DNA from 2 places in the Frankia sp. BMG5.60 genome. Region 2 is predicted to be linked to the other one. Evidence: predicted binding sites of a transcription regulator. Region 2 holds the regulator's gene; the other holds the start of a gene.
The links. The regulator LexA, encoded in region 2, represses DNA repair genes until DNA is damaged. The targets are predictions, from matches to a motif close to CGAACNNNNGTTCG.
Positions count from the first base shown of each region.

Region 1 (5,074 bases), 2.5 Mb from region 2:
ACAGGTGCCGCGGGGTCCGTAGGCTTGCGGGGTGAGCGAGTTGCAGCGCAGCGATGCTGGTCACGATGCGAGACGGGGGGCCGCGGGCCCGGCGGGAGGCGCCCCGACGGCGCCGGTGACCAGGCCCGGCACGCCTGCGGGCGCCGGGGCGCCGGGGCATCCCGGATACGACACGGTGCTGGTGATCGATTTCGGCGCGCAGTATGCCCAACTGATCGCTCGGCGGGTCCGCGAATGCCACGTGTACTCGGAGATCGTGCCGTGGGACATGCCCGTGGACGAGATCCTCGCCCGCAGACCGTCCGCACTGATCCTTTCCGGTGGGCCGAAGTCGGTGTACTCGCCGGGAGCGCCTCGGGTCGACCCCGCGTTGTTCGACACCGGGCTGCCCATTCTCGGCATCTGCTACGGCCACCAGGTGATGGCCCAGGCGCTGGCCGGCTCGGTCGCCCGGACCGGAACAGCGGAGTACGGAGCGACTCACCTGTCGGTGACCGAGCCGGGCGTCCTGTTCCACGGCCTTCCGGTCGCCCAACAGGTGTGGATGTCGCACGGCGACTCCGTGACCGCGGCCCCGCCCGGCTTCCGGGTGACGGCGTCCACCCCGTCGACCCCCGTCGCCGCCTTCGAGGATCCGGCCCGCCGCCTCTACGGCGTCCAGTTCCATCCGGAGGTGGTGCACAGCGAGCGCGGACTCGACGTGCTGCGGCACTTCCTGCTGGTGGGCGCGGGCTGCCGTCCGACCTGGACCATGGTGAACATCGTCGACGAGGCGGTGGCGGCGGTGCGCGCCCAGGTCGGTTCGGGCCGGCTGATCTGCGGGCTGTCCGGCGGGGTGGACTCCGCGGTCGCCGCGGCGCTCGTGCACCGTGCCGTCGGTGACGCCCTGACCTGCGTCTTCGTGGACCACGGCCTGCTACGGGCGGGCGAGGCCGAACAGGTCGAGCGGGACTTCGTCGCGTCCACCGGCGTCGATCTCGTCCACGTGAAGGCGGCCGACCGGTTCGCCGCGGCGCTGGCCGGCGTGACCGATCCGGAGCGCAAGCGGAAGATCATCGGTCGGGAGTTCATCCGGGTCTTCGAGGAGTCGGCCCGCGAGCTGGAGGCCCGGGCCGAGGCCGAGGGCGCGACGATCGAGCACCTCGTGCAGGGGACGCTGTACCCCGACGTGATCGAGTCTGGTTCCCCGACCGCCGCGAAGATCAAGTCGCATCACAACGTCGGTGGCCTGCCGGAGGATCTGCGGTTTGGACTGGTCGAGCCGTTGCGCACCCTGTTCAAGGACGAGGTCCGCCGCCTCGGCGAGGAGCTCGGCCTGCCCGAGGAGATCGTCTGGCGCCAGCCGTTCCCCGGCCCGGGACTCGCCGTTCGCATCATCGGTGAGGTCACCCCCGAACGGCTCGACGTGGTCCGGGCGGCCGACGAGGTGGTCCGCGACGAGATCCGCCGGGCCGGGCTGGACCGGGAGATCTGGCAGGTCTTCGCGGTGCTGCTCGCGGACGTGCGGTCGGTCGGCGTGCAGGGCGACGAGCGCACCTACGGGCACCCGGTGGTCCTGCGCGCGGTCACCAGCGAGGACGCGATGACCGCCGACTGGGCGCGACTGCCCTACGGGCTGCTCGAACGCATCTCCAACCGGATCGTCAACGAGGTGGGGCAGGTCAACCGGGTCGTCTATGACATCACCTCGAAGCCCCCGGGCACCATCGAGTGGGAGTAGGCCCGACCGCCCGTCGGCAAGGGGACCGGCCCGGCGGCCTGACCGCCGCCGGGCGTCCCCGGGTTTGACGTCCCGGCAAGTCCGGAGCAGGCTGGGAGCCGTGACCGTGCACGAGATGGCCATTACCTAGGCGCGCACCCGAGCTCCGGGTCCGCGCGCCATGCCTTCCGCCTGCTCGGCGGGGGGCTTTTTTGTTGCCGCGGTCACGGCGAGGTGGCCGCACAGCCGCCGGGAGAGGCATCATGACCGCACCAGCCGCAGACGATCAACCGACCGCCGGGGGCGGTGACCCCGGGGCCGGCGACGCGGACCTGAGCATCGAGGCGGATCCCGATGCCGAGGCGGATCCGGACGTCGAGGCGGATCCGAGTGTCTCGGCGGATCTGAGTGTCTCGGCCATCGAGGCGGCGGCCGGGGTGCTCGACGGCGTGGCGCGGCGGACCCGGGTCGTGCATGATCCCGGCCTGTCGGCCGCGCTCGGCACGCCCGTGTGGTTCAAGTGCGAGCACGAGCAGCACACCGGTTCGTTCAAACTGCGTGGCGCCTACCACCGGGTGGCGACCGCGGACCCGGCGGAGCGTGCCCGGGGGGTCGTCGCGGCCAGTGCCGGCAACCACGCCCAGGGGGTGGCTTTCGCGGCGGCCACCTTCGGCGTCCCGGCGACGATCTTCGTGCCGGCGGGGGCGAACCCCGTCAAGGTCGCCCGGACTCGCCGGTGGGGCGCGCGGGTCGAGGAGGTGCCCGGAGGGGTGGAGGCCGCGCTCGCGGCGGCCGCCAACTTCGCCGCTCGCGGCGGGCGCCTGCTCGTGCATCCCTTCGACGACCCGGCCGTGGTGGCCGGGCAGGGCACGATCGGCCTCGAGCTGCTGGACCAGGTGCCGGACCTGGGCACCGTCCTGGTCGGGGTGGGCGGCGGTGGGCTCGTCAGCGGGGTTGCCGCGGCGCTGCGAGCCCGCCGGCCCGGCGTGCGCGTGATCGGGGTGCAGTCGGTGCTGGCCCCCGCCTTCGCCGCATCGCTGCGAGCCGGCCGGCGGCTCACCGCAGTGGTGGGTGCCGATCTGCCGGGCGCCGTCTCGCTGCCTGCCGATCTGCCGGTCACCGATCTGCCGGTCACCGATCTGCCGCGCGCCGCGGCCCGCGGCCGGGTCGTCCCGGTCATCCCCGGCAGCCGGCTGTCAGGGCGGCCGATGGTGCCCCGCTCGGCGGCGAGGCCCCGCACGATCGCCGACGGTATGGCGGTGAGCGAACCGGGTGCGCTGACCTTCGCGCTCGCCACCAGGCTGGTCGACGAGGTGGTGACCGTGGACGAGGCCGCCTTCTGGGAGGCGATGGTGCTGCTGCGGCGGGCCGGCCTCGCGGTGGAGCCGGCCGGAGCCGCGCCGATCGCGGCGCTGCTGCGCCACGGCGGCCTCGCCCAGGGGCCGACCGTGGCGATCCTGTCGGGAGGCAACATCGATCCCGGGGTGGCCAGCCGGGTCAAGTCGCTGGCCGCGGTCGCGACCGACGACGTCGGCGAGCTGCGGACCACGGCCTGAGCCGGCCCGCCGGGCGGCGGGCGGCCGAGGTGACCATAAGGTGGCGATACGTGGGTCGGTGACGTCGCGGCCGGGTGGCACTTCGCGGCGGGTCGCCCCGCGGCAGGCCGCCGCCCGGTCCGTCCGGGAGGCGGCAACGTCCCCGGCGAGCCCGGCTCCGACCAGTCCGGCGTCGAACGTATGATCGAGGTCTGATGAGCACTCTGTTCGGTGAGTCCCCCCGCGCCTTCGGCGAGTCGGCCGCGGGCGTCGGCGGCGGCGTGCCCTACGACCTGTTCGGCCCGGCGGTGCTCGCCTCGCCCGTGGGCGGCGACGCGGGCGGCGGGGCACCCCGGCTCGACGCCGAAGGCCTGCTCGACGGGCTCAACCCGCAGCAGCGGGCCGCCGTGGTGCACATCGGCGCGCCCTTGCTGGTCGTGGCGGGCGCGGGCTCCGGCAAGACCCGGGTGCTGGCTCACCGCATCGCCTACCTGCTGGCGGCCCGGGGCGTCCGGCCCGGGGAGATCCTGGCGATCACGTTCACGAACAAGGCCGCGGCCGAGATGCGGGAGCGGGTCGGCGCGCTGGTGGGCCCGCGGGCGCGGGCGATGTGGGTCAGCACGTTCCATTCGGCCTGTGTGCGCATCCTGCGGTCAGAGGCGAAGCGGCTCGGCTATGGGTCCTCCTTCTCCATCTACGACGCCGCGGACGCGCAGCGGCTGATCACGCTGGTCACCCGGGATCTCGACCTCGACCCGAAGCGGCATCCTGCGCGCGGGCTGGCCGCGCAGATCAGCAACCTGAAGAACGAGCTGATCGACTGGGAGGCGGCCCGGGACCGGGCGAGCAGTCACCAGGAGCGCACCGTCGCCGAGGTCTACGCCGCGTACCAGCAGCGGCTGGCCCAGGCCAACGCGCTCGACTTCGACGACCTGATCATGATGACGGTCAACCTGCTCCAGGCGTTCCCCGACGTGGCCGAGCACTACCGGCGCCGGTTCCGGCACGTCCTGGTGGACGAGTACCAGGACACCAACCACGCCCAGTACATCCTGGTGCGGGAACTCGTCGGGCAGCCCGCGCACGGCGAGACCGACGCCCCGCGGCGGGAGGCGCCCGCGGAACCGTCGGGCTCGACTGTCACGTGGGCGTCGGGCGCCGTGCCGCCCGCGGAGCTCTGCGTCGTCGGTGACGCCGATCAGTCGATCTACGCCTTCCGCGGGGCGAACATCCGCAACATCGTGGAGTTCGAGGAGGACTTCCCCGACGCCGCGGTGATCCTGCTGGAGCAGAACTACCGCTCCACCCAGACCATCCTGTCCGCCGCGAACGCGGTGATCGCGCGCAACAACCAGCGCAAGGCCAAGCGGCTGTGGTCCGACGCGGGCGACGGGGAGAAGATCGTCGGATTCGTCGCGGACAACGAGCACGACGAGGCCGCCTTCGTCGCCGAGGAGGTCGACCGGCTCACCGACGCGGGGCTGGCCCGGCCCGCGGACGTCGCGGTGTTCTACCGGACCAACGCGCAGAGCCGGGTCTTCGAGGAGATCTTCGTCCGGGTCGGGCTGCCCTACCGGGTCGTCGGCGGGGTGCGCTTCTACGAGCGCCGCGAGATCCGCGACCTGCTCGCCTACCTGCGGGTGCTGGCCAACCCGAACGACACGGTGAACCTGCGCCGCATCCTCAACGTGCCGCGGCGCGGCATCGGGGACCGGGCCGAGGCGGCGCTCGCCGGCTTCGCCCAGGTCGAGCGGATCGGGTTCGCCGAGGCGCTGGAGCGCGTCGGTGAGGTGCCGGGGATCGCCACCCGCTCGGCGAAGGCCGTGCGCGATTTCGCGGC
Region 1 covers NZ_CM182091.1:3,678,075-3,683,148, reverse strand. Annotated here, with positions in the region: gene guaA (glutamine-hydrolyzing GMP synthase) at 116-1,720, shown strand; gene AC5R91_RS14800 (threonine ammonia-lyase) at 1,963-3,255, shown strand; gene pcrA (DNA helicase PcrA) at 3,450-5,074, shown strand, end outside.
Region 1: the regulator LexA is predicted to act here: its motif matches at 3,429-3,442, upstream of pcrA (DNA helicase PcrA).

Region 2 (5,074 bases):
CGGGGGCACCGGTCTCGTCCAGGTGCCCGTCCTGTCCAGGTGCCCGTCCGGTCCGGCGCGAAGGTCACGGTGTGCCAGCCCGGAAACCGTTCGCGATCGTCATGGCGGCGTGGGACCCTGGTGGGAGACGGGATGAATCCGCGAGGGAAGCGGTCGGCGCCCCGCGCCGACGCTTGCCCGCGGACCTCATCAGGTCGCCGGAACCCGCGAGCGTGACCTGGCCGGACGAAGCGGCGCGGAATCTCGCGGCAGCGAGCCGCGTTGAGAACGGATGGTATGACTCTTCCTGCCGACGCCCTGACGGCGTCCACTTTCGACAGATCCCTCATCGACCTCGCCGATTCGGATTCGGCGTACCTCTCGGGCTTCTATGACGATTCGGGGGACGGCTTCGACCTGGAGGAGCGCGCGGCACTGCGCCGCGTGCCCGGCCTGGCCACCGAGCTCGACGACGTCACCGAGGTCGAGTACCGCCAGTTGCGGCTGGAGCGGGTCGTCCTCATCGGCGTGTGGACGTCGGGTTCGCTGCGGTCGGCCGAGGCATCCATGGCGGAGCTCGCCGCCCTCGCGACCACGGCGGGTTCGGTCGTGCTGGACGCGCTCGTGCAGCGACGCGACCGGCCGGACGCCTCGACCTACGTCGGGTCCGGCAAGGCCCGCGAACTCGCCGAGGTCGTCACCGCGACCGGCGCGGACACGGTGATCTGCGACGGCGAGCTCACCCCGGGCCAGCTACGCCAGTTGGAGGAGGTCGTCAAGGTCAAGGTCATCGACCGGACCGCGCTCATCCTCGACATCTTCGCCCAGCACGCGACGTCTCGGGAGGGCAAGGCCCAGGTCGAGCTCGCCCAGCTCCAGTACATGCTGCCCCGCCTGCGCGGCTGGGGTGAGTCGATGTCCCGCGCCGCGGCCAGCGGCGGTGGGCGCGCGCCCATCGGTACTCGCGGACCTGGCGAGACGAAGATCGAGACAGACCGCCGACGGCTGCGCGCGCGGATGGCGCGTCTGCGCCGGGAGCTCGCCGGGATGGCAACCGTGCGGGAGACGAAGCGGTCGGCCCGCCGGCGCGGCGAGGTGCCCGCGGTGGCGATCGCCGGTTACACCAACGCCGGCAAGTCCTCGCTGCTCAACCGTCTCACCGGCGCCGGCGTCCTCGTCGAGGACGCGTTGTTCGCCACGCTGGATCCCACCGTGCGGCGCGCGACCCTGCCGGACGGCCGGGCGTTCACCCTCACCGACACGGTCGGGTTCGTCCGGCACCTCCCGCACCAGATCGTCGAGGCGTTCCGCTCGACCCTGGAGGAGGTCGCCGACGCGGACCTCATCCTGCACGTCGTCGACGGCTCCGCCCCCGACCCGGCCGCCCAGATCTCAGCCGTACGCGAGGTGCTCAACGACATCGACGCGGGCAACGTGACCGAGCTGATCGTCGTGAACAAGGTCGACGCCACCGAGTCGACCGTCCTCGCCGGCCTGCGCCAGCTCGCGCCCGACGCGGTCTTCGTCTCGGCGCGCACGGGGGAGGGGCTGACCGCGCTCGTCGACGCTCTGTGCGACCGAGTCCCCCACCCCGACGTGGAGATGAAGGTCCTCGTCCCCTACACGCGGGGCGATCTCGTCTCGCGGGTACACGCTCACGGCGAAGTGCTCGAGTTGGAGCACACGGCGGACGGCACCCGACTGCTCGCGAGGGTGTCGCCGTCGCTCGCCGCGGAACTGCACACCTTCCAGCCCTGACCCGTCCAGCCCTGATCCGCCGCGCCGGGACCGGCGCTGAGCTCGCCGTCGGCGCGGTCGGCGGAGCATACCCGCCCGGTCCACGGCAGCCGAATCGGCCGGCCGCCTCGCGCGGCCGGCCGTCCACGGTCAGACCCGGCGCAGCACGGCGACGATCCGCCCGAGGATCGTCGCCTCTTCGCCAGGGATGTCGCTGAACGTCGAGTTCTCCGGGTGCAGCCAGACCTTGCCGTCGCGGACCCGTAGCCGCTTGACCGTCGCCTCGCCGTCGATCATCGCGGCGACGATCTCACCGTTGTCCGCGACCGGCTGCTGGCGCACCACCACCCAGTCGCCGTCACAGATTGCCGCGTTGATCATCGATTCGCCGACGACCCGGAGCAGGAACAGGGTGCCCTCGCCGACGATCTCCTTCGGCAGCGGAAAGACGTCCTCGATCGCCTGCTCGGCCAGGATCGGCCCCCCGGCGGCGATCCGCCCGAGGACCGGCACGTAGGCCGCGGACCCCTCGCCGCTCGCGCCGGCCGGGGCCGCGGCGCCCGGGAACGTCGACACGACGGCCGCCGCGCCGGAGTCGGCCTTGCGCCGCGGCCGATCGGGGCTGAGCACCTCCATCGCCCGCGGACGGTTCGGGTCCCGGCGCAGGTAGCCCTTCTCTTCCAGCACCTTGAGCTGATGCGCCACGCTGCTCGTGCTGGTCAGCCCCACCGCCTCCCCGATCTCCCGCACGCTGGGCGGGTACCCGCGCCGTTCCACCTCGGCCCGGATGACCTCGAGCACCTTGCGCTGCCGGGGGGTCAGGCCGGCTGCGTCCGCGGGGTTTTCGGGAAAGGCCCGCACGTTGCCGCGGGCCCCGCCCCGGCGTGTACCCCTGCCTTGGCTGGTCATCGCCTACCGCTCTCCTCGTCGCCTACTCTGTCGCCGGTGGGCCGCCGCTCGGCCGCGCGCTGGACGTGCGCGCGGCTGTCGGCCTCGCCCGGCGAGACCGGCACCCCCCACGGCACCCGGCTGTCCGCGACCGGGGGAGACCGCCCGGTGCAAACCTGATCGTCTCGACGGTAACCGCCCGGTCGCGGAATCTCAAACGTCTGTTCGAGCGTGTCCCTTTCCCTGGCGGGACTCCGGTGTGACAATCGATCAGGAGTTCGATCGAACGGGAGTTCGTGGCGTCGACGACGTGGTCCGGGGCGCCTTGGGAGGAAGCCGTGCAAAGCGCGCACACCACACAGGTGGTCGATCTGGCGGCCGCCCGGGAGCGGGCGGTGCGCCGCGCCGGGGGATGGCCGGCGAGCGGTCCGGCGCGGATGCGGGTGGCCCTGCCGGCCGCCAGGGTCGGTGCCGGGAGGCCGGTTCCGAGGGCGTGCCCCTCGCACGCGCCGGTTCCCCGGGCGACGAGGTCCGAGGCGCAGAAGTCCCAGGCGTCGAAGTCTCAGGTGTCGAAGTCTCAGGTGTCGAGGTCTCAGGCGTCGAGGTCCGAGGCGCCGGGATCTCGGTCGCGGAGATCCCGGTCGCCGGGCCCGCCGCGGCGGCTTGCCCGCGGATCAGGATCCCGGCCGCCGGTGCGCCGCGCCGCCGGCGAGCCGCTGCCGCCGCTGCGGCTGACCCACCGCGGCCGGGTGGTCGTGGTCGCCGTCGTCGCGCTGGCGATCGCCGCGGTGCTGGTGGTCGTCCTGCCGCGCGCCTCGATCGCGTGGTCCGGCGAGCCGCCGCGGGGTCACCTGGTCCTCGCCGGGGAGACGCTGTGGGAGATCGCAGTCGCGCTCGATCCCGACGCCGACACCCGCGCCGTCGTGGATCGGCTGATGCGGATCAACCATCTCCCCTCGGTCGAGCTCACCCCCGGCCAGTTCCTGTTGCTGGGCTGACCCTCCGGTCGGCCGGTCCGCTCCGCCACCGTCCGGTCCCGATCGGCGCTCGGCGGCTCGCCGCCGTGACGGGCCGGTGCCCGGCGGCAGCGGGCGGGTGCGGCGCCCTCGCGCAGGGTTGTCGCGCCCCCGCGGGCTGATGTCCCGGTGTGACACGCGGGGGGTCGGTGTCCCCATCACTGGGGTTGTGCGCTAGGTTAGACACAACATCTGGTGCTTATGCGGGTGTAAGTCATCCACAGGTTGCGCACAGGCTTTCCACAGAGGTGCGGGCGGCCGTCCACAGGGGCGGCTCGGCCGGTGCGGAGGCGCGGGTCGGCTCGCTGTCCCGCCGCGCCAGGTGGCCGCGCCGGACCGGACGAAGGAGGCGTATCGCGTGCGATGCCCGTTCTGCCGGCATCCGGACAGCCGTGTCGTCGACAGCCGGGAGGCCGAGGAGGGCTCGGCGATTCGGCGGCGGCGATCCTGCCTGTCGTGCGGTCGCCGGTTCACCACCATGGAGGAGGCGTCGCTGCGGGTGCTCAAGCGCAGCGGCGTGGCGGAGCCGTTCAGTCGCGCGAAGGTGATCACCGGTGTGCGCAAGGCCTGCCAGGGCCGGCCGGTGCGCGACGACGATCTTGCTCTGCTGGCCCAGCGGGTTGAGGATGCCGTGCGCTCCTCGGGCTCGGCGGAGGTCCCCGCGGAGGCGATTGGCCGGGCGATCCTCGGCCCGCTCCGCGAGCTCGACGAGGTGGCCTACCTCCGCTTCGCCTCGGTGTACCTGGCCTTCGAGTCGCTCGGCGACTTCGAGAGCGCGATCGCGGCGCTGCGGGCCGAGACGTCCGGAGCCCGCCGCGGCGCCGACCTCGACGACCTTGACGAGCTGGGAGATCCAACCGTCCGTCCCGCCGGCGGAGCGTTCACCGACCAGGCGGACCCGTCGCAGCGGGCCGGTCCCGAAGGCCCCCCACCCGGCGGCCGGCGGGCCGACTCAGATACCCCACGCCCCGGCCGCCCAGGCCGGGACACACCCGCCGCCGTCCGCGAGCAGCCGGAGACCCCGGGCCGCCGTGGCGGCGGAAACCAGTTGAACATCGTCGAGGGCGGGCTCGGCCGGGCCGAGCCGATCACGGGGGAGTACGAGGTCGGCCGGGTGCGCGGCGCCTCGGCCACCCGCACCTGACGGGGCCGCCGCGGGACCGCCGAGGCCCCGTCCCGCCCGTCCCGCTAGCAGCTCGCCGCCCCGCCGGCCCGTTCCCGTCTGGACGGGACGACCTGACCCGGCCGGCGTGGGCGTCCGATCCCGCGCGACCCGGTTTCGCGCGTCCTGCTCGCGACCCCTACCCGGCCGCGCCCGTGGGCGGACGGCGCGGGGACGGGGGCCGGACCGCCGGGGCCGGTGTGTTCGTCATGCGTGTCGCTGCCGCCGGACCCGGTCGACCCCAGGGTTCGGCGTCGGCCGATACGCCGATTCGCCCGCGGTCCGCCGTCCA
Region 2 covers NZ_CM182091.1:6,211,491-6,216,564, forward strand. Annotated here, with positions in the region: gene hflX (GTPase HflX) at 277-1,737, shown strand; gene lexA (transcriptional repressor LexA) at 1,867-2,625, opposite strand; gene AC5R91_RS25455 (LysM peptidoglycan-binding domain-containing protein) at 3,297-3,602, shown strand; gene nrdR (transcriptional regulator NrdR) at 3,979-4,764, shown strand.